Regions from separate parts of the Mesorhizobium sp. P3_B5 genome, predicted to be linked through region 1. Evidence: riboswitches for the same ligand, from Rfam matches in the RefSeq annotation. Region 1 holds a riboswitch; the other holds the start of a gene.
What was found. A riboswitch is a leader RNA that binds a small molecule or an ion and turns the genes downstream of it on or off. The one in region 1 is predicted to bind thiamine pyrophosphate.
Positions count from the first base shown of each region.

Region 1 (10,746 bases):
GATGTTGTTCTCCAGCCTGGAGATTGAAGCCATCACAGCTTCGATTTTCTTGGGCAGGGATTCCAGCGCGAATTTCTGCTTGAACGACAGCTTTTTCGCCGGCCCCTTTGGCACAGAGGCTTCATTTTTGGCCGTTGCCGACGCGTCACCGGTTTCGGCCTTCGCTCGCGCCTTGCGATCGTCGAGCTTGGTGCCGCCACGCTGCGCCAGCATGTCGGAATAGCCGCCGGCATATTCGATCCAGTGGCCGTCACCGTCCGGTGCAATCAGGCTGGTCACGGTGCGGTCGAGGAAATCGCGATCATGGCTGACCAGGATGACGGTGCCGGCAAAACCGGCGACCAGTTCCTGCAACAGTTCCAGCGTCTCCATGTCGAGGTCGTTGGTCGGCTCATCAAGCACCAGAAGGTTTGCCGGCCGCGCCAAAACGCGGGCCAGCAGCAGACGCGCCCGCTCGCCGCCGGAGAGCTCACGCACCGGGGTGCGCGCCTGTTCCGGCTTGAACAGGAAATCCTTCATGTAGGAAACGACATGGCGCTGCTCGCCATTGATGACAAGGTTTTCACCGCGCCCGTCGGTGAGATATTGCGCCAGCGTTTCTTGCGGATCGACGGCTTCGCGCTTCTGGTCGAGCGTGGCGATTTCCAGATTGGTGCCGAGCCGCACCGAGCCGACATCCGGCTTCATCTCGCCGGTCAGCATCTTGAGCAGCGTCGTCTTGCCGGCGCCGTTCGGCCCGACCAGGCCGACGCGGTCGCCGCGCTGGATGCGGGTCGAAAAGCCCTTGACCACGGTGAGGTCGCCAAAGCTCTTCTCGATGTTTTTCGCCTCGATCACCAGCTTGCCGGATTCGGCGGCGTCGCTGGCCACCATGTTTGCCGCGCCCTCGGCGCCGCGATGGCCACGAAAGCGCTGGCGCATGGTCTGCAATTCGCCGAGCCGGCGCATGTTGCGCTTGCGCCGTGCCGTCACGCCATAGCGCAGCCAGTGCTCTTCGCGCACGATCTGGCGGCCGAGCTTGTGCTGCTCGCGCTCTTCTTCTTCCAGCACCACGTCGCGCCATTCCTCGAAATGGCCAAAACCCTTGTCGAGACGGCGGGTCTGGCCGCGGTCGAGCCAGATGGTGGCGCGCGACACGCGCTCGAGAAAGCGGCGATCGTGCGAAATGACCACCAGTGCCGAGGAGGTGCGGGCGAGCTCCTCTTCCAGCCATTCGATCACCGAGAGATCGAGATGGTTGGTCGGCTCATCAAGCAGCAGGATATCAGGCTCCGGCGCCATCACGCGGGCAAGGGCGGCGCGCCTTGCCTCGCCGCCGGAAAGGTCGTTCGGTCGCTCCTCGCCGGACAGACCGAGATGCTCCATCAGATAGGTGGCGCGATAGGGATCGTCGGCGGGTCCCAATCCTGCCTCGACATAGGCGCGGACGCTGGCGAAATCGTCCATGTCAGGCACTTGTGGAAGGTAGCGCACGGTCGCCGACGGTTGGCGGAACACTTCGCCGTCCTGCGGTTCGATCAACCCGGCGGCAATCTTCAAGAGCGTCGACTTGCCGGAGCCGTTGCGGCCGACCAGCGCGATCTTGTCGCCGGTCGATGCCGTCAGCGCCGCGCCATCGAGCAGCGGCGTGCCGCCGAAGGTCAATTTTATCCCGTCGAGATTGAGAAGCGGCGGCGCCATGTCAGCTTTCTGGAAGAGGGTAGGGGTGGGCGAGCAACAGTGCGCGGCCACCACCCAGTGCAATTTCGAGCCGGCCCTTGACCTCGTTGGAAATGGTCAGCGAGGAGCCGAAGGCAACCTCGACATGGGCGAGCGGCCATTTGGCGCCAGTGACGGTCAGGCCGGACAGATCGGAAAAGCCAAGGATCGAAAACAGCGTGCCGTCGGCATAGTCGAAACCGGCCTTGCCCGGCAGCAACGGGATGCCCTCCTCTTCGCCACTGGTCAGAAGCACCTGCGTACCGGTCTCGGCCAGGTGGATGCTGAGCGCCAGATGCAGGAAAGCATGGTCGGCGCGTTTGCCGCCAAAGGCGCCGGCCAGCACCAGGCTGGTTGCCCCGCGTTCGAGCGCGGCGGCGATGGCCAATTCGCCGTCGGTCTTGTCTTTTTCCGGCGGAAACACCTGGCGGGGCACCGACGCCAGATCGTCCGGCAGATCGGCCGGCACGGAATCGAAATCGCCGACCCAGAGTTCCGGCATCACGCCCAGCATCCTGGCATGGCCGATGCCGGCATCGGCGGCAATGACGCGCGTGCCTTCGACCTGGCGGTCGAGCAGCGGCGTGCGGATGAGATCGCCGCCAAGCAGGATGGTGAATGTGCTCATATCCGGTGGCCCTTACCAGCCCGGCACGAGAAACGGAAGGCGGCAAACTCCCACTTGCGCGGTCGATCGGCCGGGCCTATGTGTCGAAACGCTCTAACGGGGTGCCGGACGCAATCTTCGCGGACCGGCTGAGAGGCAGATTTGCCAACCCGCTGAACCTGATCCGGTTTGTACCGGCGGAGGGATTAGACGTTTCGGATAGCCCGACGCCTCAATTCCTTTCAACGCGAACGAAGGAGGCGCCGATGCGCACGCTTTTTTACTCTCTTGTCTCAGCAACAGTTTTTGCGGCATCTGTTTTTGCCACGTCCGAGCCGGCATCGGCCCAGGAAAAGCTCACCGTCTACACCTATGAGAGCTTTACCGCCGACTGGGGTCCCGGCCCTGCGGTGAAAAAGGCCTTCGAGGCCGAATGCGCCTGCACCCTCGACTTCGTCTCGGTCGCCGATGGCGTGGCGCTGCTCAACCGGGTCAAGCTCGAAGGCGCCGCGACCAAGGCCGATATCGTGCTCGGCCTCGACACCAATCTCACCGCCGAGGCCAAGGCCTCCGGCCTGTTTGCGCCGCACGGCGCGGTGTCGGATGTCAACGTGCCCGGCGGCTGGAGCGACGACACTTTCGTGCCGTTCGACTATGGCTATTTCGCCGTCGTCTACGACACCGAAAAGCTAAAAGTCCCGCCCAAGAGCCTGAAGGAATTGGTCGAGGGCAGCGCCGACGAGAAGATCGTCATCCAGGACCCGCGCACCTCGACGCCGGGTCTCGGCCTGCTGCTCTGGGTGAAGTCGGTCTATGGCGACAAGGCGCCGGAAGCCTGGGCCAAGCTCAAGGCAAAAGTGCTGACCGTGACGCCGGGCTGGAGCGAGGCCTACGGCCTGTTCACCAAGGGCGAGGCGCCGATGGTGCTGTCCTACACCACCTCGCCGGCCTACCACATGGTCGCCGAAAACACCGAGCGCTACCAGGCGGCGTCCTTCGAAGAGGGCGAGTATCTGCAGATCGAGGTCGCCGGCATCACCACCACAGGTGCCAAAAACCCGCTAGCGCAGAAATTCCTGGCCTTCATGACCGGGCCGAAATTCCAGAATGTCATTCCCGAGACCAACTGGATGTTCCCGGCCGGGAAAACCGACAAGCCGCTCAACCCGGCCTTTGACAAATTGGTCAAGCCGACCAAGACCTTGCTGTTCAGCCCGGAAGAGGTCGCGGCCAACCGCAAGGCCTGGGTGGATGAGTGGCTGGCGGTGATGAGCAAATAGCTTTGTGGCAAGCTGATCGAAGATGATCGCTCTATGGCGCCCCCCTCTGTCCTGCCGGACATCTCCCCCACGAGGGGGGAGATCGGCCGTCATGGCGGCCTTCGCCAATTGCCGAGGTCGCAGGAGTAAGCGGAGCGGTGGAATAGCCAATCTCCCCCCTCGTGGGGGAGATGTCCGGCAGGACAGAGGGGGGCGCGAAGGAACGCAGTCCTTTGTAAGTGCCGCAATCCGAGGATTGGCGGTCCAGCGTGCAACGCGCGTCTGATCCCCGCGTCACCGCCGGCATCGTCGCGCTCGCCGCAATCGCGCTGCTGATCGGCGGCGCGTTCGCCGGGCTTATCCTCGAAGGCACGCGGGACCTGTCCGGGGCTGTGTCGGCCTTCGATCCCTATCTCCTGCGCGTCGCCCGCTTCACGTTGTGGCAGGCGGCGCTCTCGACGCTGCTTTCCGTAGTGCCGGCGCTGTTCGTTGCCCGCGCGCTGTCGCGGCATCCGCACTTCCTAGGGCGTGGCTTCATCCTGCAGCTGTTCGCCGTGCCGCTGGCGCTGCCGGCCATCGTCGCGGCGCTTGGCATTCTCGCCCTTTATGGCCGCGCCGGCTATTTCGCCGGCGTGCTCGGTACGATCAGCGGCCAAAACTGGCCCGGCATCTACGGCTTGTCCGGCATTTTGGTCGCCCATGTCTTCTTCAACCTACCGCTCAGCGTGCGGTTGTTCCTCGAGGCGCTGGGCACGGTACCGGCCGACCAGTGGCGGCTGGCGAGCCAGCTTGGCATGGGCGCGGCGCCCGCCTTCCGGCTGATCGAGTGGCCGACATTGCGCGCGGCCCTGCCTGGCGTCGCCGGGCTCGTCTTCATGCTCTGCATCACCTCCTTCACCATCGTGCTGATCCTCGGCGGCGGGCCGGCCGCGACGACGCTGGAGGTCGCCATCTACCAGGCACTGCGCTTCGATTTCGATCCCGCGCGGGCCGTCACGCTAACGCTGCTGCAGATTGCGCTGACCTTTGCCGTGGTGCTGGCCCTGACGCGGCTTGGCGCCAACACCGTCGGCGACGCCAATCTGCCGGTGGCGTCGCGTCGCTATCTTTCGGCCGGTGCTACCGAGACCGCGCTCAACACTGCCTTGATCGTCCTCGCTCTGCTGTTCGTCGCCGGGCCGATGGCTGCCACGGTGATGTCAGGCCTTGGCGCCGATCTCGGCCGTCTCGCCGGCGAAAGTGCTGTACGGCAGGCGACGCTGACCAGCGCCGTGCTTGCCTTCCTGTCGGCGCTGCTTTCCGTAGCGCTGGCGTTGTCGCTGGTCATGGCACGGCGGGCGTTGTCCCTGAGCCGCCGCGTTGGCACCAGAACGCTGCTCGAACACGCCACCGACACCGGAGCCGGTTTTGTTCTTGTCGTGCCGCCGATCGTCATCGGCGCCGGCTGGTTCTTGCTGCTGCGTACGGTCAGCGATGTCTTTGCCATTGCTCCGATCATGGTCGTGACCGTCAACGCGGTGATGGCGATGCCGTTTGCGCTTCGCGCCGTCCGCCCTGCCTATGATGCGGCGAGCGAGCGCCATGAGCGGCTTTGTTTACTTCTCGGCATTTCCGGCTGGAGCCGGCTTCGGCTGATCGACTGGCCGTCGCTGCGGCGGCCGCTTGCCACCGGCTTTGCCTTTGCCATGGCGCTGTCGCTTGGCGATCTCGGCGTCATTGCGCTGTTCGGTAGCGATTCCGTGCAGACGCTGCCCTATCTGCTGCTGTCGCGCATGGGCAGCTACCGCACGGCGGACGCCGCCGGCCTAGCGCTGCTGCTCGGCGTGGTTTGTCTGGCGCTGGTGCTGGCCGCAGACTGGCTGGGACGGGGAGAAAAATCATGACGTCCGCGAACCAGGGCACCGGCGACGAAAAAGGCGCGGCCGTGCGGTTGGACCAGGTCACGTTCAGCTACGCTGAAGTGCCGTTCTTATTCGACGTCGAGTTCGCGGCGTCAAAAATCACCGCCATCATGGGAGCGAGCGGCTCGGGAAAGTCGACACTGCTCAATCTGGTCGCCGGCTTCGAGACACCGCAGTCGGGCCGGGTGCTGATCGGCGGCGCCGATGTCGGTGCTGCGCCGCCCTCGGCGCGGCCGGTGTCGATGGTGTTCCAGGAAAACAATCTCTTTGCCCATCTTTCGGTCGAGCGGAATGTCGGGCTCGGCCGCTCGCCTTCGCTCAGCCTGACCGAGGCCGACCGCGCCGCAATTGCCGAGGCGCTCAAGCGCGTCGGCCTTGCCGGCAAGGAGAGACGCCTGCCGCGCGAACTCTCCGGTGGCGAACGGCAGCGCGTCGCTCTGGCTCGTGTTTTGGTGCGCGACCGGCCGGTGCTGTTGCTCGACGAGCCTTTCGCCTCGCTCGGCCCGGCGCTGCGCGACGACATGCTCGACCTGCTTGTGGGCGTTCATGCGGAACGGCAGATGACGGTGCTGTTCGTGACCCACCAACCGGAAGACGCGCACCGCGTCGGTCAGAACATGGTGTTCCTGGACAATGGCACGGTTGCGGCAACCGGGGCTGCGGCTGATTTCTTCGCTGGGGCTGGCCCCGACGCCTTTCGGCGCTATATCGGCACAGGTCCGGGCGGATCACGAGATGTTGCCCGGAAGCGGACATAATTTACGGCCAAACCGGGTTGGGGCGAAGTGGCGCTTGCTTGCCATGGTCAAGGTAGTGTGGCTAGGTCCGCCCAGTACTGGTCCGGCACTGGCCGTGATTTGCCCCTACAGCGTCGTGTCCATTCGGACGACAAGGATGCTGTAGGTTTTTGATTTTGTGCGTGATCTCCAAGCCGCCGGCGCGAACCTTCGGTTCGGGATCATGTGTTGAGAGCCGAAAGGAAGCCGTTCTGCCGACCGGCACAGACACAGTAAGACGCAGTCCGCTGGCGCGTTTTCTCACGCTGGCCGGCTTGGCCGTGGCGCTGGCAAGCTGCCAGATGTTCACGCCTCCGGACGTGCAGGAATCCGGCTTCCAGCCGTCCGACAAGCCGATCACGGTCGACAATGTTGCCGCCAACAGCAAGCTCGCCGAGCTGGCGAAGGCGCAGCACCCGCGCATCCTCGCCACCTATGGTGGTGAATATTCCGATGCCAAACTCGAGCGCATGGTCGCCAAGGTCGTCGGCAGGCTGACGGTGGTGTCGGCCAATCCGACACAGACCTATCGCATCACCATCCTCAATTCGCCCAACGTCAACGCCTTCGCACTGCCGGGCGGCTATCTCTACGTCACCCGTGGCCTGTTGGCGCTGGCCAATGATTCGGCCGAGCTTGCCGCCGTCATCGCGCATGAGATGGGCCACGTCACCGCCAACCATGGCCTGCAGCGCCAGCAGCTGGAGGCCGAGGAAGGGTTGGCAACCAAGGTCGTCTCCGACGTGCTCGGCGACAGCCCGACCGCCAAGGCGGCGCTGATCCGCGGCAAGCTGAAGCTCGCCCAGTTCTCGCGCAACCAGGAGCTGGAGGCCGACGCGATCGGCATCAAGTCGATCGGCGAGGCGGGTTTCGATCCGTTTGCCGCCGGCCGCTTCCTGCAGTCGATGTCGGCCTATACCGATTTCCGTTCGATCAGCGGCGCCACCGACGCCAGCCTCGACTTCCTGGCGACGCACCCCAACACGCCGCAGCGCATCGATCTGGCGCAGCGCCATGCCCGCCAGTTCGGCGCGCCCGGTGTCGGCACGCGTGACCGCGATTCCTTCCTTGCCGGCATAGACGGCCTGCTCTACGGCGACACGCCGGAGGAAGGCTATGTGCGCGGCGAAACCTTCATGCATCCGGGTCTCGGCGTCTCCTTCTCGGTGCCGGACGGTTTCATCATCGACAATTCGGCCGCGGCGGTGACCGCCACCGGCCCCGGCGACATGGCGATACGCTTCGACGGTGTCGCGATCGACAAGAACCGGCCGCTGACCGACTACATCCGCAGTGGCTGGGTGGCCGGTCTCGTCGAAAGCAGCGTCAAGCAGGAAACGATCAACGGCAACGAAGCGGCGACCGCGCATGCCGGCGCCGAAGGCTGGCAGTTCGATATCGCGGTGATCCGTGCCGGCGGCCAGGTTTACCGGCTGCTGACGGCGGCACCGTCCGCCAGCACCGCGCTGGACCCGGTGGCGCGCTCGGTCAGCGGCTCGTTCCGCATCCTGAGTGCGGCCGAGAAGGCGGCGCTGAAGCCGTTGCATATCCGCGTCGTCACCGTGCAGCCGGGGCAGACCATGGGGTCGCTGTCGGCGCAGATGGTCGGCGTCGATCGCAAGCTCGACCTGTTCCGGGTGCTCAACGCGCTGTCGCCGGGGGCCGCTGTTTCGGCCGGCGACAAGGTCAAGATCGTCACCGACAAGTAAGAATCGGACGGGCAGGCGGTGCTATAGCCCGCCAGCGGGTGGTGGCGAAGGTGATTCCACTCACATCGCCTGGTCAGCCGCCAACGACCGCCGCCGTCAGCCAGGGCTGCCGCCGCCGCTTTGCCTGCCACTACCGCCATTGCCGTTACCGCCGCCACGCCAGGGCGGCGCAGTGAATGGATCGGGTTCGTTCGGTACCGGTCCGAGAAGTTTCGGGAGGTACTCCCTTTTGGGCTTGGCGACCTTGGGCGGCTTCGTACGAATGACCTTTATCTTCGTGATTGTTTTCGTTTCGGGCGTGCAGGCTGCGATCGCCAGGGCATTGCGGCCGGCAGGACCGAGAATGCTCATCGTATAGTTGTTCTGCCGTTCGATACCGGCCCTGAGGAAGGCCACGGCACGGGCCGAGTCGGCGGGCACGCCATTGCGGCCGTCCTTGAAGATCACGGCGAGGTCGCTCATGGCATTGCTATGCCCCATCGCCGCTGCCTTGAGCAGTAGGTCCAATCCCTTGCCGGTATCGCGCTTCACGCCGAGGCCATTGAACAAGGACCGTCCCCACGCCGTCATCGCGTAAGGGTCTCCCTTAGCGGACGCTTCTGAATAGAGGCCATTCGCTTTCGTGGCATCCGCAGGCGTCCCTATTCCGGACGAGGCGATGCGGCCGAGTTCGAAGACGGCCCGGACATGTCCCCGGTCGGCAGCCTCCTGGATCGCCTTGCTGGCTTCGTCGACCTTGCCTGACGCCAGCAAGGCACGGCCCAGTTCGTAGTGGAAGCGGGCGATGTCGGGGTAGGCCTTGACCGCCGCTTGGCAAAGCTCGACCGCGTTGCCGCCGATCTCGTTGGGCAGCAGTCCTGGGACCACGCCTTGCAGGTCGAGGGGGTCGCCTGCCGCCTCGTCGCAAGGCTCGACGCTTGGCGACAGCGTCATCGTCGCCCGCTTCGACGAATTGCTGGCTCGGATTTCGAAGCCGATCTCGACGGCAGCTGTCGAACCGACCTGCGGCTCATAACGCAAATCACTGACTTCATTGGCCATCAGGCTCGATTGAGGCGACAGGATGCGGTCCGGCAGCGACAGCGTTCCCGTTGCCGGATAGCTGGCGAGCTTAAGGCTGATGCCTGGATCCTTTGCCGGCAGATCCAGCTTCAGCGGCACCGGGCCTATTCCGACCGGAACCTTGACATCGCGATCCCCGATCGCCTCGGCGGCCCCGGAGACATGGATGCCGCGCTCAAGCACCCGCTGCTTCTGCTCATTCTTGAGCGAGGCGATGATCTGCTTGCCGTCGGCGCCCTCGCCGCTCATGACCCGCAGCACCAGAACGCCTTTGGATTCGCCGCCCCAATCGTCATGCGTGGCGTAGGCCACCGTGTCCACTTGTTCCTGCGCGCCGACGCCCTTGGGAACCTCTATCTTCAGACGCGGCAGATCCTTGCCCTGGATCGGCTGGCCCACTTCGACGGGTTTGCCATCCAGCGTCAGCCGGCCGAGCGTCGGCGGGCTTTCAATGCTGACGGTGACCGCGCCGCCGTCGACGTCGACAGGCTGCGGCAGGTCCAGCGCGACAGGACCGACGCCGGACGGCACGACCTTCTCCAGCACTGGCGGCAGCGAGGGCCGGGTCACGCGACGCATCAGCACGACGTCGTCGATCAGCGAGGAGTTTTCCCACGGAACCTGCTTGCCATCCGTGGCCTTGACGACATCACGGCGCACCGCGGCCATGACCGTGCGTATCTCCTGGTTCGGCGCCAGTGCCCGGCGCGAGAATGCCGACGAGAAGGGGCTGAGATCGCCGGTTCCGTCATAGGCGATTGCTCCCGGTTCCGTGGCAAAGGCGATCAACGTGTTCTGCGAGCCTTTGACTTGCGCGAGGCCGGTGCCGCCGGTGATGACCAGCTGGTCGCGCAGCCAATAGTCCTTGCGTGGGAACGGATTGTTGCGGCAGGCATCGAGAATGATCACCTGGATCTTGGATTTCGAGCGCAGCTGCTCAAGCACATCATCCAGCTTGACAGCCTGGACCTCGATGTCGGCTGCATCCTTGAGCGATGCATCGACCGGGATCAGGAAATTCTCGCCGCCGATCTGGAAGCCGTGGCCGGAGTAGTAGACGACAGCCAGATCGGCGCCGTCCGCGGCCGCGAGATAGTTGCGGAACTGCTCCTCGAACTGAAGCCTGGTGACGTCCTTGGCAAGGAACACATCGAAGCCAGCCTGCCGAAAAGTGTTCGACACATCGTCGGCGTCCTTGTCCGGATTCTTGAGAGCGGGAATGTCCCGGTACTCGGAATTGCCGATGACAAAGGCAACCCGCCGATCGGCTCGCGCATCGAATGTCGTGAGGCCCACAAGGACCAAGGCTCCAAGGATCGCGTAGCATCGCAACATGGCAAATCCCCATCCGCTATGACCTGTTCGGTCGCAAGAACGCAATTTGCAGCGGCCGGGTCTGTAAAAGGGGTCACAATCCACAAATATAGAGGAATGCCGCCATGGCGGCGATATATTCTTATATAATTAAAGTCTTACGTTGACCCTCAGAGACACCACAGGTGCGTTCAGGCGGCCGTCGCCAGGAACTCCGGGTTCTGCCGCACCAGCGCTATTTTCAGCTTTTCCATGGCGCGCGCCTCGATTTGGCGGACCCGTTCCTTGGAGATGCCGAGCGTCTCGCCGAGCGCTTCGAGCGTCGCGCCCTCGTCGCTCAGCCGGCGTTCCTCGATGATCCTGAGTTCGCGGGCGTTGAGCGCGCCGAGCGCCGTCTTCAGCCAGCCAGACCTGCGTTCG
Region 1 covers NZ_JBFUGR010000007.1:1,540-12,285, forward strand. The annotation lists gene AC1DVW_RS18705 (ABC-F family ATP-binding cassette domain-containing protein) at 1-1,680, opposite strand, end outside; gene AC1DVW_RS18710 (thiamine diphosphokinase) at 1,682-2,326, opposite strand; TPP riboswitch at 2,414-2,528, shown strand; gene thiB (thiamine ABC transporter substrate binding subunit) at 2,572-3,585, shown strand; gene thiP (thiamine/thiamine pyrophosphate ABC transporter permease) at 3,834-5,447, shown strand; gene thiQ (thiamine ABC transporter ATP-binding protein) at 5,444-6,223, shown strand; gene AC1DVW_RS18730 (M48 family metalloprotease) at 6,544-7,950, shown strand; gene AC1DVW_RS18735 (caspase family protein) at 8,047-10,308, opposite strand; gene AC1DVW_RS18740 (RNA polymerase factor sigma-32) at 10,518-10,746, opposite strand, start outside.

Region 2 (10,746 bases), on a different contig from region 1:
TGGTTGGCGACCAGCGTGCCAGCGCCGGTATCGCCATAGGGCAGGATTTCAGCCTGCAGCCCGGCCTCGGCATAAAAACCTTTGTCGCGGGCGACGAACAGGCCGATGTGGTTGGTGTTGACGGTCCAGTCGAGCGCGACGGTGACTTTTTGCGGCGCCGCGAAAGCGCGTAAGGGCAGTCCGGCGACGAGCGTCAGCAGCAGGGCCTGGCGGCGTGTCAGTGAAATCATGGTCATTCTCCTTGTGCAGGGTTGAGAAGCGTGTCGAGGATTTCGGCTTCGAGGGCAGCAGTGTCCGCGCCAGAGCCGCGCGGCGGCACCTTGATTTCGCGCACGATGCGGGCCGGGCGGGCCGACAGCACATAGATGCGGTCGGACAGGAACACCGCCTCGCGCACGTCATGAGTGATCAGCAGCGCCGTCCAGCGGTGGCGCCGCCACATGGCCTCCAGCCAGCGCTGCATGGCCGCGCGGGTCAGCGCGTCAAGCGCGCCGAACGGCTCGTCGAGCAAAAGCATGTCGCGCTCCTGCACCACGGTGCGCAAAAGGGCGGCGCGCTGGCGCATGCCGCCGGACAGTTCGGAGGGATAATGCCGCTCGAAGCCGGCGAGGCCGAATTCGGCAAACAGCGGTGCGACGCGGGCGCGGGCGGCCTTGCGCCCGACGCCCTGCACCTCAAGGCCGAGCGTGGTGTTGTCGAGGATGCGCCGCCATGGCATCAGCGCGTCGCGCTGCGGCATGAAGGCAAAATGGCGGCCATGGTCGTCGAGCGGCGCGCCGTCGAAGATCATCTCGCCCTCGCCTTTCAGCGCACCGGTCAGCAGCTGAAAGATCGTCGATTTTCCGGCGCCGGACGGCCCGAGAATGGAGACGAATTCGCCGGCGCCGACGCTGAGCGAAATGTCGGCGAGCACATCGAGGTCGCCGAAGCGCTTCTTGACGTGGCGCAATTCGAGCCGGGTCATAGTCCTGCCCCGGCGCGTTCCTGTCCAGCCCGCTCCCACGGCATGACCAGCCGCTGGATCAACACCGTTGCGCCGAACAGGAGCAGCGTCAGCGCCGCGCTGACGGCGACGGCGGCCAGCACCAGATCGGGGCGGAAATTGTTCTTGGCGTTGAGCATGTAGATGCCCAACCCTTTTGCCGCGCCGGCATATTCGGCGAAGATGGCGCCGACCACAGCATAGGTGATGGAGATGCGCAGACCGGCGAAGAAATAGGGCAGCGCCGAGGGCAGCCGTGCCGAGAGGAAGACGCGCCAGCGCCCTGCCCCCATGGCGCGCAGCATCTGGCCGATCTCTTTCTCGGTGGCGTCATAGCCCTCAACCAACGCCACCAGCATCGGAAAGAAGGTGACCAGCGCGACCAGCACGATCTTGGGCATCAGGCCGAAGCCGAACCACAGCACCACCAGCGGCGCGATGGCGATGAGCGGCAAGGTCTGACTGACGATGAGCAGCGGAAACAGCGCGCGGCGCAGCGGTGGCGAGAAATCGACCAGCACCGACAGCACGAAGGCGGCGCTGAGCGAACAGGCAAAGCCGGCTGACGTGGCGCGGATGGTGGGGACGGCATTTTCCACCAGCGCGTCGCGGTTCAGCAGCGCCTGTTCCAGCACACGCGACGGCGCCGGCAATATCGTCGGTTTGATGCCGGAGAACCGGGCATACAATTCCCACGCCAGCAGCAAAAGGCCGACCGAGGCGATTGCTGGCGCTGCCTTTGCGATGGCGGCGATGAAGCCCGCGAGCGGGCGCGAAGGGGCGGATGGGACCACTGAAATAACCTTTGACGGACGGGCGCGACAGGAGCGCGCAAAAAGCTCAGACAGCGGACGGGCTGTTGGCCGATATCGTGACGTCGAGGGTTACGTGGCCGGCGCCCGGCCCGAAGCGGCAGAAGGCCTCGTTCAGCGCCGCAAACACCGGGCCGGCATCGCCGCGCAATTTGGTGCAGAAGTTCTTGGAGCGGTCGTAGACGCCGGACTGTTTGAGGAAGTCGATGCAGCCGTAGATCTCGTCCATGTGATCGTCGGTGCCCATGACATAGAGCGAGAATTGCGCCGCTGTCGGCTGGCCGGTGGCGCCGGCCTGGCGCACCGCGGCAATAGCGGCGTCCTTGCGGGGGCCGAGTGGTCCGACAGGCCCACTGAGTGCATCGGTGCGGCAGATCGGATCATCCGGCTCGCCAGGGCAGCCGCGCGAGATCGCCGCCGACAGCACGCAGTGCTTGCCGCTTGCCGCTGCCGCCACGAACAGGTCGCGCATCGCCGGAAACAATACTTCGGGCGGCCCGACCAGCAAGGTCGAGATGTCGTCGGTCTCGATCCTGAGCCTGTCGCGCCAGGGATCGAGCGCACCGAGCGCGCCAAGGATGACGCCGACGAAATCGTCGGTCATGGGATACAGGGAAATCTGTGCGCCAGAAAACATAGCCCGCCTCGCTCCGCTGGTATTACCCAGATCAGCTTCTAGGGTCTGTGGGCTTGCCGCCCCCGTCTCAGCCCCGACCGTACGGAGCACCCCTGTGGATTGGCGCGTTAAAGCACTGTTCGAAGGATTGCGGAAGGGGTTTTTTCGACGCGTGGCGGGAAAGCGTTGCGCCAGCTCGCCGCCACAACGTGTCAAAGGAGCCGATTTCGTACAAAATGTATTGACCGTCATTCGTACATAAAGTACTATTGCCAACCCATGGGAGATCCGGATGAGCACCGCAAACCACGCCGGCTTCGCCGATCTCTCCCGCCCGCTCATCTCGACAGCATCGATCGAACATCGCGAGCGTCTCGCCGGAGCCTGGCGTATGGCCAGCCAGGACATCGCGGACGACATCCGCTTCATCCGCCAGTACCTGAAAGTCATTGCCGAGAAAGAGCAGCGGCTGTCGTCAGGCACCCTCGTGCACAGCCGCGCCTATGTCGAGGCCTGCGCCGGCTGGTTGCCGCAGACCATGGCGCGTTATTTGCGCAATCTGCGCCAGATCACCGAATGCGAGTTGGCGATGACGGCGGCCGGCATCCGCTTTGCGCTCTCCAGCTATGCCTGGGACGCGTGAGGGGCGCCCTTCCGGCCCGCTAATCTCGCCGAGCCCGTCCCGCGGTCGTCGACTGTCTCCCTACGACGCCTTCGCGGCTGCTCGGCGCGCGGGCGCGGCTCCAAGCCGAGGCAGAACGCGCCTCACCGCATCATGGGTGAGAGGCGGTTAGCCCTTGCCTGATTTGGGTTTGGCCGCCTTGGCGGCGGCTGCCGGCTTCGGCGCCGCTTTGGGCTTGCTGACTTTGGCGGCAGCAGGCTTCTTTGCGGCCGGCTTGGCTTTCGGCTTGGCAGCCGCGCCGTCTATTTCGGCCGTGGCCTGGTCCCAATGCTGCTGATGCGCGCCTTCGGGCCGGCCCGCCTTTTCCCAGATCGCGTGCGCCCGTTGGCGAATGCGTTCATGCCTGTCGTCCGTCACTCCTGCCTCCATCGGTTCGATTCGAATCCCGTGAGCAGGCACTGTTTTAGCTGAAATTTCGAGCGCCGTCTTTGGTGTCAACGCGAAGGCATCATATCCATCGGCAGTCAGGTCCTGTCGGACAACACCGCAACGCCAAGGAGCGCCGCCTTCTTGGTGATCAGGGCTTCCAGATCCGCATCCGAGCGCTCGGTTCCGGTGCGCTCCCGCACCATTGCAATCACTGTCCTCATCGACAACAGCGCACTGCTCCGCTCGGCGAGCAGTTTGTCGACGGATTTGGCCACATCGGGCGACTCGGCATGCCGCAACATGAGGGGCTCCTTCCATATCCCCAGCTGGCACTGCCCTGCCTGCCGCCCCCGTTCGGGGACGACAGGGAAGGCAAGCGTCAGTCGATGACCTCTACGATCTTGTGGGTGGCAGGGTCGACCAGAACGGTATGGTCGCCGACGACAGCGTATCTGTACTGAACGTCGGGAACCTCGATCGGCTGAAGTTCGACGGTGTCAGGCAGAGTGGAGCCGACATTCAGTTCGACGCCGAGGAGATTGATCGAAGCCAATGGGTGCTTGTGCACATATTCGCGAATGACCGTCTGCTGTTGGGGCGAAACGACCACCACGTCTTCGGCCGCGGCAACGCCAATGCCAGCCAGTAGAGCCAGGCCGGCAGCGGCAGGAATCAGAAGGTTTTTCATCGTTCTCTCCTGTTGTTTGCAAGCTTCGCCCTGCCCCGCCTGATGCGAGGACTTTCATGGTTCGAGGTGGCGAGCTCTATAGGGAGCAAACGTCGGGGGAAGCCTGTTGTTCCCTGAGAAATGGCTAATTGATCGGGGACCCATTGATCCGGGGAACCGCATGGCGCCGTTGCGCATTGAAGGCGCTGCAACGCTTTCCGGGAGGTCTTCGACATGGATGAAATGCTGTTTCACGCGCCTGTGGCCATCGCTGTGGGGGCTGGCTTCAAACGCGACATCGCCTCACTGGCGCAGATGCAGAATTTCCTGAAGGAATGGCCGCCGGCGCGGCGCGGTGCGATCCATGCCACTGCGCTGAAGGCATGCGACGCGGCGCGCGCCGGTCATCTCAGCGCCGACCAGGCGCGCCGGGCGTTCATCGGCTTTGCCGAAGCCGCCGGCATTCTGTGGACCGGCGTCGACCCGGTGACGGCGCTTCGCGAGGCAAAGTTAGCCAGGAACGCGCGCGGTGGAACCAGCAACAGCCAGGAGAATTGACGCCCGCCCGACCTCGGGGCAGCGCTTACTGCTTCGGAGGCTGCGCCGGCACCTCGCCGGGTTTGATCACCGGCGTCTTGCCTTCGTCGGGCGGCGTGATGACGCCCTGGTCGCCGGTGGGCGGCGGCTGCAACACGCCATCGCAAGGATCGAGTGTCTCGGATAGGCTTTCGTTGTTGGACTTCGTCTGCCCGTTCCCGTCTTGCGGCTGAGCCTGGCAAGGGGTGGATGGGGCAGGCGCTTGACCAGTCTGACCGTTTGTCTCCGCGGCCGCCGGGCTTGCCAGCGTCGCCATCAGCAAACAGGGCAAGAGAGCGAGTGTCTTCATGTCCGGCTCCTTTCAAGCTCAAGTCATGTCCTTGCAAAGCAGATTGGCGCCTATTGGTTCCCCGCGTGCGGGACGCGACTCGCGTCGAACGGAACCGGCGGCATAGTCATGAGTTCAACATCGGAGACTTGTTTCAAAGACAGGGAAGCCAACGATGGAACCGCGCGGAAAGCCACGAAGCAACGACGAGGTTGAAGCTCCGACACGGGAGCAGCAAGGAGTGGGACGCCATCAAAGGCGCGAAAATCCTGCCTGACAGTGCGGAGGAAGACGGCATCGAGAAGGGCCGCGAATTGCCTGACGAGGACGACGACAATGCCTATCAGGACAGCGATGACGCCCTGCCCGACGACGCCGAGGAAGCCGCTATCAAGCGCGATCCTGCCAGGCGTGGCGGTCCTTTCGACGAAGTCTAAGCGGAAGTAGTGGTTCTGACAATTTTACGCGTAGAGGCTGCAAAAGTCTTCGCAGTCGGCTATGGCTGCGGCTTCAGGGCCGGGGCCAATAGGACATGGTGCGCGAAAGCTACTCGATCATCGTCGAGATGGAGAATGCCAAGGCGATCGACTGGCACGAGATCGGCGTCGGTTTCGCGGCACTTGCCCGCGAGATCAGGGCTGCAGCCGATCTCGGATATGCGGCAAAGCCGCAAGTCATCTTCGTCCATTCCGGAGAAGCCTTGGACACACCGCTTTTGCAGGATGAGATTGCCGCCAGAGTGCCGGAGCTAGGCATGGCCGCGACGCTGGCCTTCGCCGCCTTGCCCGACGGGCGCTATTACGAGCTGAAGAACCGCGGCATTGCCGAGGCGACGGGCGAGATCGTCATTCTTTGCGATTCCGACTGTGTCGTCGAGCCGGGCTGGCTGCCGGCTTTGCTGAAGCCGTTCGAAAATGCGCGCACGGTGGTGGTGAACGGCTACACCTATCTTGGCTATGATGACTTTGCCTCGCGGACCTTCGCGCTGCTGTGGTTCTTTCCGCTTCGCGACCATGACCAGCGCTTTGCCGCCAAGCGCGCGCTGAACGCCAACAACTGCGCGTTCAGGCGAAGCTGGCTAGCCGGTCATCCGTTTCCGCAAAGCAACGGCTTCAAGGTCTCCTGCACGCTGCTGACCAGGCAATTGCAGGCGGAGGGCCATGAGCTGGTAAGGGTCGAAGCGGTGTCCAGCCATTATCCACCGCGCGGACTGGGGTTCTTTCTGTGGCGCGCACTGGTCACCGGCCGCGACGCCGACCGCAAATATGCGATCCTGACCACCGCCTCACGTCCCCGGCGCGTGCTCAAGGCGCTGCGGCGCTGGGCCTCCACATCCTGGCGCGTGAGCTTGCGCATCGCCACTCAAGCACGCCAGACGGGCATGCCGGTCTGGCAGGTGCCTTTGGCCGTTGCCGCCGGCCTGGCTTTCAACAGCCTGGTGTTCGTCGGCCAGTTCGGCCTGGCGACCGGCCTGATGAGGGACGATGTCGAGCGGGTTCCGGCCTTTGTCGGACACAGCTGACTACAAGCTGAAACCGACAAACAATCCCCACTGACTGGGTCAGCGGAGGTGAACATTCGGCGCGTCTTGCCTGCGTGTGTTGCGCCTCGTCGGCGCGACCGCGAATATTCGCGACCGCCAGATGTGGCTCAACCAATTCGTCTTGCGCATCAATCCTGGTGCATAGAACCAAAAAAGCGCGATGCGCCTATTGGGGGATAGGTGAAGATAGCGCGATTACGGTTGAAAGCTTCTCGCGCTTGATCAGCACAGGCTTTTCGTAGGTTTTCTTCATTGCAATCATTGCTGCCCTCGTTTTCAACAATGCAACATCTCGCTGCGGCGACCGCAGATATTCGCGACCGCCAGACGCCGTGCGCTTATTGAGGGGGAGGTGAAACCTGCTGCGCGATTACGGTCGACAGCTTCTCGCGCTTGGTCAGTACAGGCTTTTCGTAGGTTTTCTTCATTGCAACCATCCTGCCCTCGTTTTCAACAATGCAACATCTCGCTGCGATAAGCGCATTGTCAACCCACGGGGCAGAGATCAGCGACACGTTGGAGCGCCCCTGTGTCCAAATGGACGCAGGGGCGCTCCAACGGTGCCTGGCTAACCGACGCTCGCGGGTCATGCGCTCGTATTTTTCAGTTGTGGTGACCGGCTATCAATTCGACGTGGGCTCGCCCAGCGCTTCGGTCACGAAGGACGCGGCGATCAGATCGTCGGTGTCCAGGCCTAGGGAGCCGTCGTTGCTCCCCATGATGGCAGCGACCTTGTGGAAGGTTTTCATTTCATGCTCGGTAATCTGGGCGTTTCGCATCCTGACTTTCAGATCGGCGACACGCATCCCCAAGGCAGGGGATGTTCCGATTTCTCGTTTCGACATGGTATGTTGCTCCTGCCCCAACCCGCTCTTGTTTTGCCGCCCCACCCGCTTCGCATGCCCGTGCCTGCCTATAAATGAGGCATCGCGAATAGGCCCGAACGTGGGTTGCGATGGATGGTTCCAGCGCCAGACGATCACGAAATAATACAGATGACGCCCAGCAGCGACGCAGTAATAAACTGCGCGACAACCATCGGCTGCAAGGCACTTTCAGATCAGCTCAGTTGTTCGAGAAGTACACTGCCCCAGGCTCCAGCAAGGTACCTGCGGTTGCTGAACCAAGGCGGTCAAGTCCTATGCGCATTTGTGTCGGAGCGGGCGCGGGTGCGAATCGAGGCGATCAGATCGTCGACACGCTGCACTGACGGGGCCGGTGGCCGGCGAACCGATCGCGCCTCCAGGTGATTGTCGTAAATCCGCCGCAACACATCGCGGGCGACCTTGGCGCGCTCCCATGTGCGGCCGAGAAGGGCGCAGCCTCCCAGGCTGGCTGGCGCGTCGGCAACGTCATCCCACACCGTCCAGGTACCGGACGGCTCCGGGCGACAGCGAAATCTCGGTTGGCGATCTTCCATAAGGAGAAACGGCCGGCACGCCCGTTGGTTCGGTCCGGCATGGCGACGTGGTTAACGCTGTTCACGCGATCGGTGCGGCCGCCACGAGCAAGGATTGGCCCGCGCCTCCGAGGGAAGCGCGGGGTTGACAGTTCCGGCCACGCGTCGTGGCGTGGCGGGCAGTGGCCTCAGTGCGAGGCCGCCCGCACTCCCGAGGCCGAGCGCTCCGCCTCGGACGAGAAGACCACGACGGCGAAGATCAGCACGGCAGCGGCGACGATGAGCGAGCCGCCTGCGACGATCGGCTCAAGCGCCGGATTGCCCTGCAGCATCAGGTACAGAGCCGGCAACATCACCACGATGCCAAGCGTGTAGAGGCCGTAGTGGATCATGGCGAGCTTGCGCTCGGCCTTTGCCGGATTGAGCGCGTAGTAGCCGCCGAAGATGGCACTGGTTACCCATCCCAGCAGGTTGATGTGCGCGTGCGCCGGGAAGGCGCCGTGATCGCCCGAGATCGCCATCTGCAGACCGGCGGCGATGCCCAGAATGAGAAACACGATGGCCGTTTTGAAGAAGAGTTCGGAAACCTTAGGCATTTCTTGTCCTCCCAATGCCGTTAAAACCCCGACATCGGGAAGCCTATATCAGCAAATGCAGATACTCCATGCCGTACCGAGGGTTAGCAGCGCCTTTCCCCTTAATGATCGCATGCAGGAACATTGACGCCGGAGGAACAACGCGCCCCACTGCCAGCCGGGGGAGATTGGCAGTACCAACATGCCGTCAAAAAAAGCCGCCGGGCGAACCCGGCGGCTTGATCGTCGACTGAGTCGTTTCAACCGCGATCGGCTTTACGGCGCCGGAGCCAGCTTGGCGGCCATCTGGTCGATCTTGTCGGCCAGCACGCCGTTAGCCCAGTCCGTCACCTCGGTGTCGACGGGCTTGTTGGCCATGTCGGCAAGGGCTGTGTCGAGCGACGGGATGTCGGCAGCAGCTGCGTCGGCTTCATCCTGCGCCGTTTGTGCCGCCGCTTCGGCATCGGCGATTGCTTGCTCCTGATCTGCGATCTGCGCTTCCAGATCCGCGATCTGTGCGTCCTTGTCGGGCGTAATAGCTGGGTCAAGCGCATTCGCTAAAGCGAGCTTCGCGTTCAGATCGGCTATCTTGGCATTGGCCTCAGTCGCCGCCGCAGCCGCCGCCGCAGCCGCCGCATCTGCCGCGGTCTGAGCGTTCTTGGCTACTGCCGACTGTGTCACGAAAGCCTGCACGCCAGCGAACTTCTTGCTCTTGGAATTCATATAGGCGTTGATGTTGCGTTGCAGCGAGTGCAACCGGCCGAGCTTGGCGTTGATATTCTTTTCCTTGGGCACAGAGGCGGTCTGCTCAGTGTCGTCGACGCTTGCAACAGCCTCGGCTTTGGCCACCTGCCCCTTGGCTGACGCCGACTTGCCGTGCGAACCGCTGTTGCCGGATTTGCCGCCGGCGTTGCCGTTTCCACCGCCATTACCATTGCCGTTGCCGCCGCCGTGACCGTTGCCGCCGCCGTGGCCACCACCGTTGCCGCCAGCACCAGCCAGGGCCGGAGATGCCAGCAGCGCGAACGCTGCGAGCGCTGCAAAAAGGGTCTTTCGGGATGTCATGATATCTCCTCCGGGAATCGCCACCGCCGCCAACCGATATGCAGAGGAATATGAGAAATCGCTAATGCCATAGGTAAACTTTAGATAAATGTGGTTTCAATGCGCGAGCGAAGTGGCCGGCGGCGGACGATCCGAATCGAAAAACCGTCGTAACCCTTTGAAATTCCTGGGTGATATGAATAGCCGGGAGGGGTTTGGGCCATTTGGAACGCAAAGGTCCTACACCGATCAGACTATGGTCCTAGCGGCCTCAGTTTGGCCGCGACCAGGGCGCCCACGAAATGTCGGCCCCGGCCTGTTCGTCGAACAACACCGCGCAGCCGCACTCCAGCGCCACTGCCGACAGCGCATTCGCTGCCGCTTCATCCGAGGAGACGAAATCCCCGGTCAGCACCCGCAATTCTTCCACCGCCCTGGCCATCGACACAACCCGCCCGGCAGAGCGGTCGCTTGTGCAGGCTGCGACGACGCAAACAAGATCGATCATTTCAAAGTGGCCCATGTCAGGCCTCCCGCAAAACAGCGTCCCGTCGGCACTATCAACGCGGCTGCGATCGACAATGTTCCCGCAGGAGGGATCCGTGCGAGCCTGTCGGAGTGGACATGCGGCACCCGCGTTCAGGCTTTGTGGTGGTCTTCCAGGGCATTGCGCAGAGCGACGATCTCGTTGCGCGGCGGTTCGCACGGCATCTGCACACCCGGAAGGATGAGGTGAACGCCGACCTCGTCGCCTTTCATCAAGGGCTGATTGCCCGGCGCCGCGCCAGTCAAGGTGCGGCGCCGCATCTCCGCTTGACATAGGGCACGATTTGTTCTGTATTTGTTCTGCAAAACACCCCTCAAAATAGACGCGGCTAATGCTGCAGCGCCGCAAGGAAACGGTCGGGATGGAACCCACCATTCTCCATGCGGATCTCGACGCCTTCTATGCCTCGGTCGAGCAACTGCTCGACCCCTCGCTCAGGGGCAAGCCGATCGCCGTCGGCGGCGGCGTTGTGCTCGCCGCCTCCTACGAGGCCAGGGTTTTTGGCGTGCGCGGCGGCATGCCTGGACGGCGCGCCCGGCAGCTCTGCCCGCAGTTGATCTTCGTTGGCGGCCATTTCAGCGACTACCAGCGGCTCGGCGACGCGGCAATAAAAGTGCTCGACGATTTTACGCCGCTGGTCGAGCG
Region 2 covers NZ_JBFUGR010000001.1:522,796-533,541, reverse strand. The annotation lists gene AC1DVW_RS02620 (ABC transporter substrate-binding protein) at 1-230, opposite strand, end outside; gene AC1DVW_RS02615 (ABC transporter ATP-binding protein) at 233-964, opposite strand; gene AC1DVW_RS02610 (ABC transporter permease) at 961-1,776, opposite strand; gene AC1DVW_RS02605 (YkoF family thiamine/hydroxymethylpyrimidine-binding protein) at 1,823-2,431, opposite strand; TPP riboswitch at 2,422-2,535, opposite strand; gene AC1DVW_RS02600 (hypothetical protein) at 2,703-3,053, shown strand; gene AC1DVW_RS02595 (DUF2934 domain-containing protein) at 3,201-3,449, opposite strand; gene AC1DVW_RS02590 (hypothetical protein) at 3,557-3,763, opposite strand; gene AC1DVW_RS02585 (DUF1236 domain-containing protein) at 3,841-4,149, opposite strand; gene AC1DVW_RS02580 (DUF982 domain-containing protein) at 4,363-4,686, shown strand; gene AC1DVW_RS02575 (hypothetical protein) at 4,712-5,014, opposite strand; gene AC1DVW_RS02570 (hypothetical protein) at 5,206-5,430, shown strand; gene AC1DVW_RS02565 (glycosyltransferase) at 5,526-6,515, shown strand; gene AC1DVW_RS02560 (putative RiPP precursor) at 6,875-6,964, opposite strand; gene AC1DVW_RS02555 (hypothetical protein) at 7,160-7,381, opposite strand; gene AC1DVW_RS02550 (hypothetical protein) at 8,124-8,531, opposite strand; gene AC1DVW_RS02545 (hypothetical protein) at 8,787-9,599, opposite strand; gene AC1DVW_RS02540 (hypothetical protein) at 9,826-10,077, opposite strand; gene AC1DVW_RS02535 (hypothetical protein) at 10,194-10,361, opposite strand; gene dinB (DNA polymerase IV) at 10,463-10,746, shown strand, end outside.
Region 2: linked by a shared signal. The riboswitch ahead of AC1DVW_RS02605 (YkoF family thiamine/hydroxymethylpyrimidine-binding protein) and the one ahead of thiB (thiamine ABC transporter substrate binding subunit) in region 1 are both predicted to bind thiamine pyrophosphate.